Prolixibacter sp. NT017: one gene and its partner. The protein of the gene in region 1 interacts with the protein of each later gene in a pairwise test. Links are inferred from orthologs where the notes say so. Each region holds a gene or a part of one and is shown in the gene's direction. Other genes may lie near its edges.

The links.
Region 2: the proteins of dnaA (region 1) and dnaB interact in binary tests that used the Escherichia coli proteins (3 or more experiments, as listed by UniProt). The link is inferred for Prolixibacter sp. NT017 from one-to-one orthologs.

The regions. Positions count from the first base shown.
Region 1 is NZ_BLAV01000001.1:1,137,011-1,140,031, reverse strand. Bases 56-2,999 are described here. They hold dnaA (chromosomal replication initiator protein DnaA), read left to right. Parts: upstream 56-784; coding sequence 785-2,215; downstream 2,216-2,999. Other genes in these bases: GJU87_RS04720 (EamA family transporter), read left to right, coding at 2,297-2,999; GJU87_RS04730 (MlaD family protein), read left to right, coding at 56-432. Also shown: more of GJU87_RS04730, read left to right, coding at 1-55; more of GJU87_RS04720, read left to right, coding at 3,000-3,021. UniProt on the Escherichia coli protein: Plays an essential in the initiation and regulation of chromosomal replication. Binds in an ATP-dependent fashion to the origin of replication (oriC) to initiate formation of the DNA replication initiation complex once per cell cycle.
Region 2 is NZ_BLAV01000001.1:3,770,665-3,773,681, reverse strand. The notes cover bases 13-2,952. They hold dnaB (replicative DNA helicase), read left to right. Parts: upstream 13-671; coding sequence 672-2,234; downstream 2,235-2,952. Other genes in these bases: GJU87_RS15730 (asparagine synthetase B), read left to right, coding at 2,261-2,952; GJU87_RS15740 (D-alanine--D-alanine ligase), read left to right, coding at 13-466. In the rest of the region: more of GJU87_RS15740, read left to right, coding at 1-12; more of GJU87_RS15730, read left to right, coding at 2,953-3,017. UniProt on the Escherichia coli protein: The main replicative DNA helicase, it participates in initiation and elongation during chromosome replication. Travels ahead of the DNA replisome, separating dsDNA into templates for DNA synthesis.

The DNA.
Region 1 (3,021 bases):
TTACTGGTAAATGACCCGATGCTGTATAACAATCTTAACCGGATAACTCAAAACCTGAACCGGTTGTTGATCGATTTACGTCAAAACCCGAAACGTTTTATCCACTTCTCAGCGTTCGATCTGGGCAAAGAAATTTACCTTACCCCGAAGCATACTTCGCAACCTAATGAGAATGTGAAATTTAGGGTTCTATTGGTAAGCAGCACTTCAGCAATACCTATGGAATCAGCTCTATTTAAGCCATTTAATGATGTTGAAGAGGTCAAATCAGGTAAGTACTTTAACTATTTTATCGGGAATACCTCATCGATTGAGCAAATTAGAACCATTTTAAATAAGGCACAAAATGTCTTTCCCGACGCCTCGATCGTGGCATTCAAAAATGGGAAAAAAATCAGATTAGAAAGAGCGTTAAAAAAGGTTAACAAATAAATTTCATTCCAATTTCATTTTTTTTAAATTCGATAGCTGAATAAAATCGGAAATAGCCTCCCGGTAACCGAGCCTGCCGCATCACTACCGGGAAGATTCCAAAAACCAGCTTAGCGAATGAATTCACAAAAATCTACTTACCAAGATTTTGTGGCTCATGCTAGAACTCAAACAATTGACTACTAGATAGTTAATTTATTTTTGTTTTTTTACTTTTTTAATAAACTGAAGTCTAAACCGATACTAAAATGCAAGAGTCGATGGAATTTTTTTCAGGCTAATTTTTTATAACCTTTGTCTTGGGAAATGGAAATAATAACAAAGTTGAACTTCTTTTAAGCCTGCTGCCTAAATGAACAACGACCATGAAAAGGCCTGGGAAAATTGCCTCAGGATTATTAAGGACAACGTTCCTGCCATTAGTTTTCGGACATGGTTTGAACCTATTGTTCCGGTAAAATTGGAAGAGAATGTATTGACGATTCAGGTACCGAGTCCGTTTTTTTACGAGTACCTCGAAGAGCAATACATTGACATTTTACGTAAGACCCTGCGAAAAGAGCTCGGGACTGGGGCCAAGTTGGAATACAGTGTTGTGGTGGATAACAACAATACTGTTAACAGCAAGCCTTATACCGTGAAGCTGCCGACAAACAACAACAAGAAGATTAAAAACCGGCCGCTTTCAGCTCCCCTCACGCAAGAGGAAAAATCTATCAAGAATCCGTTCGTGATTCCCGGCATCCAGAAGTTGCACATCGATCCGCAACTAAAAATGGATAATACCTTCGATAATTTTGTGGAAGGTGAATGCAACCGGCTGGCCAGGAGTGCCGGTTTCGCGGTAGCACAAAACCCGGGAGGAACAGCTTTCAATCCCCTGATGATTTACGGTAATTCGGGACTTGGGAAAACCCATTTAGCGCAAGCCATCGGGATTGAAGTAAAAGAGCGGTACCCCGAAAAAGTAGTGCTCTACGTAAATGCCAACAAATTCCAGACACAGTTTGCGGAAGCGACGCGGAACAATAACCGTAACGATTTCCTGCACTTCTATCAAATGATTGACGTATTGATTATTGATGACGTGCAGGAATTCGCCGGCAAGGAAAAGACACAGGAAACATTTTTCCACATCTTTAACCATCTGCATCAAACCGGAAAACAGCTTATCCTGACGTCGGATAAGCCGCCGATTGAACTGAAGGGACTGGAACAGCGTCTTTTGTCGCGATTCAAATGGGGATTGACTGCTGATTTGCAGATCCCCGATTTTGAGACCCGCATGAACATCTTGCGGAAGAAAATCTACAAAGACGGTATTGATATACCCGAAGAAGTCCTCGAGTACATTGCTTCGCATATCAATACCAACGTCCGTGAACTGGAGGGAGCCTTGATTTCGCTCCTCGCCCAGGCAACCCTGAACAAAAAAGAGATTACGCTCGATCTGGCCATCAAGATGGTGAACAAGCTGGTGAAAAATACCCGGCGCGAAATCTCCATCGATTTTATTACAAAGGTAGTGTGTGACTATTTTGGTATGCCAATCGACAGCTTACAGGCCAAAACACGGAAACGTGAAATTGTACAGGCCCGGCAGATTGCCATGTTCTTTTCGAAGAGCATGACCAAATCGTCGCTGGCGTCCATCGGTTCGCAAATTGGCGGAAAAGATCACGCGACCGTGCTACATGCCTGTAAAACGGTGAGTAATCTGAAAGATACGGACAAAAACTTCAGGGTATACATCGACGAAATTGAACGCAAGCTGAAGATGTAATGCTTCATTAAGTGATTAAAAAAGCAGGCCTCCGGGTCTGCTTTTTTTTATATTTTCGTGTCCGTAAAATATCGCAAATCCATGCACTACCTGCTACTAAGTATTTTATCGTCGACGCTTATCTTTTTCATATTCAAATTCCTGGAAAAGTACAAAGCCGACCTGTTTCTGGTCATCCTGCTGAATTACATTACCGCGTCGGTATTAGGATTCCGGCTGGTTCCTCATTTGCCTTCGGTAACCACGATTATCAAAGCTGGCTGGCTGCCCTATGCCCTATTAATTGGTATCCTCTTCATTGCCATCTTCTTTTTGATAGCCCGCTCTTCGCAAAAGGCCGGGATTACCATTACGGCGTTGGCGGCCAAACTCTCGATGGTCGTACCCATTCTCTACTCCATCCTGTTCTTTGGCGAGCGGGTAACCATTTTCCGGATAATCGGAATTGTCACCGCCATCCTGGCCGTACTTTTAGCTATCTATAAACGAAACGGAAAAACCAACTGGAATGCCGTTTTATTGCCAGTCGTCATCTTTCTGGGTACCGGAGCTGTCGATTCGATGGTGAAATATGTGCAACAGGTTTATGTTCGGGGAACCACAACAGCGGTCTTTACCACTATCCTGTTCGCTACTGCAGGAATTATTGGCTTAGTGGTAACCCTCTTTAAACGTCCCGGCTGGAAAGAGTTCTTTCGTCTTCCCGTTATTGCCGGAGGAATTTTCCTGGGAGCAGCCAATTTCGGTTCGCTCTATTTCATGATTCATGCCCTTTCGTACAGCGGATTGGCCAGCTCGGTGGTTTT
Region 2 (3,017 bases), 2.6 Mb from region 1 along the record:
TGATGAGCTGAAGCCTGCTATCGAAAAAGCATTTGAAGAGGATGATGAAGTACTGGTCGATGAATTTATCTCGGGAACCGAGTTCACTTGTGGTCTGGTGAAAATCGGCGAAAAAAAGCTGGTTTTCCCGGCAACCGAAATTATTCCCAGGAACGAGTTCTTCAATTACGAATCGAAATATGTAGCCGGAATGGCCGAAGAGATTACTCCGGCCCGGATATCGGAAGAGGCGATGCTGGAAATTCAGGCGCTGTCGTCCCAGATTTATGACCTGTGTGGCTGCAACGGAATTGTTCGTATCGACTTCATCCGGCACGAGGGACGTTTCTATTTTCTCGAAGTAAATACCATTCCCGGCATGACCGGAACCAGCTTTATTCCACAGCAAGTAGAGGCCATGGAGCTCGATTTGAAAGAGTTATTAACAGAAATCATCGAAGAGGGAATTAATAAGGCTAAAGTGTAGTTATCAACTGAAATTGTTCACATCTTGTTGACAACTCTGTTTACAGGGTGTTTACGGTGTTGGTGATTTCTTGTGAGTAAATAGGTAACGTGCTGATAGAACGCACATGTACTGCCGATGGTGGATAAAATATCCCATATGACATGGTCGGAATCGTTATTTTTGAATCTTTGCAGACCCAAGAACGCACTAATTTTTAAGTTAAATGGCTGGCGAAAATTACAATAACCGCAATAAAAACAGAGGTAAGTTAACACTGGATCAACTCAACGCGCAATACGGTAAAATACCGCCGCAAGCGCTCGAGGTAGAGGAGGCCGTATTGGGAGCGCTCATGCTCGAGCGGGATGCTTACATTGCTGTGGCGGATATTTTGAAGCCCGAAAGTTTTTATAAGGAGGAGCATCAGAGAATTTTCAAAGCCATCCAGGATTTAAGTGCCAACGAAAAACCGGTCGACTTGCTCATGGTAACGCAGGAGCTGAAGAACCGGGAAGAGTTGGAAGAAGTTGGCGGCCCGCTTTACATTACGCAGCTGACCAGCAAAGTAGCCTCCGCGGCGCACATTGAGTTTCACGCTCGCATCATTGCGCAGAAGCACATCCAGCGTGAACTCATTCGTATTTCCACCGAAATCCAGACCAAGTCGTACGACGATACCATGGAACTGGAGGATTTGATCGATTATGCCGAAGGTTCTTTGTTCAAAGTAACCGAAGGTAGTATCACCAAGGAATCGCAGCCTATTAAGCCTATTTTGAGGGAAGCCATCGAACAGATTGAAGAGAACTCGAAGAAGGAAGAAGGACTGAGCGGTGTTCCTTCGGGCTTTACGCGTCTGGATAGGATGACTTCCGGTTGGCAGAAAACGGACCTGATGATTATTGCTGCTCGTCCGGCGATGGGAAAAACAGCTTTTGTCTTGTCGATGGCCCGTAACATGGCCGTTGATCACCATGTGCCTGTCGCTGTATTCTCATTGGAGATGTCGTCGATTCAGCTGGTGAATCGATTGATTGCTGCTGAAACGGAACTGGGTTCAGAAAAACTGAAGACCGGCCGGTTGGAAAACTGGGAATGGGAACAGCTGAACCGCAAAATAAAAAACTTAGAGGAAGCCTCACTTTTCATTGACGATACACCCGCACTTTCCATTTTCGAGTTCAGGGCAAAAGCCCGGCGTTTAAAGATGCAACACAACATCGGCATTATCATTGTCGACTATTTGCAGCTGATGACAGCCGGTTCGGAAGGAAGAGGAAGCCGAGAACAGGAGGTGAGTACGATTTCACGTAACCTGAAAGCGATAGCGAAAGAGGTGGATGTGCCTATTATCGCGTTGTCGCAGCTGAACCGTTCGGTTGAATCGCGCGATGGAAAACGTCCGCAGCTTTCCGACCTTCGTGAATCGGGTGCGATTGAGCAGGATGCGGATATGGTTATGTTTATTCACCGCCCGGAATATTACGGCATCACGGAAGACGAAAGTGGTAATTCCCTTATCGGGATGGCTGAAATTATCATCGCTAAGCATCGTAACGGCGCCGTGGGTGATGTTCATTTGGCATTTAAGAGCCATTTGGCGCGCTTTAGTGACCCCGATGAAGAAAGTCTAGGAACCATGCCTGAAGATTTGGGAAATGGGCAGGTTGGTGCTCGTTTTAGTTCAAAGATGAACGAAGACGACAATGGTCCGTTCGAAAAGAGTTTGGGCACACAAGGCTTCCCGGCTGCCGGCGGAGGTCTCGACGACGAGACACCTTTCTGAGAAGGACTTCTCAAAACAGGTTGAATATGAAGCGAATTTTCTCTCTGGTGACTCTACTGTTTATCTTGGTAGTAAAAGCACACGCAGCTTTTTTGCTGATTCCCATGGATGATCAGCAGAAAAATCACCTCAAAGCTTATGGCGTTGTTTATTGGGCTCTTCAGCAGGATGTGGAAGTGAAGTGGCTGTTGAATTACCGGGGAGGAAGTTTCCTGATGCCATCGAACCGGAATGTCCATGACGAGTGCCTGATTCGTGGCGTTAGCGTAGAGACGATTCCAGATGCGAAAGCTTCATCAATCCTTCAGTACATTGCACGTGAAGACGTGAACATGGATGCCGTTGCCATGCAGAAAGCGCCTAAAATTGCAGTCTATTCCCCTCCAAATAAGCAACCCTGGGATGATGCGGTAACCCTCGTGTTAAGCTATGCGGAAATTCCATACGATGTTGTTTACGATCAAGAAATTCTTGATGGGAAGTTAAAGAATTACGACTGGTTGCACCTTCATCACGAAGATTTCACCGGTGAGTTTGGGAAGTTCTACCGGAACTATCATAACATGCCATGGTACCAGGAGGAGGTACGTGTTAATCGCGAAATGGCGGAAAAAAACGGATTTCAGAAAGTTTCCAAGCTCAAGCTTAAGGTCGCAGAAATCATTAAAAATTTCGTCAAAAACGGCGGCTTTCTGTTTGCCATGTGTGCAGCAACCGATACCTACGACATTGCTCTGGCTGCCCACAACACCGATATTTGTGGGCCTATGTATGACGGCGACC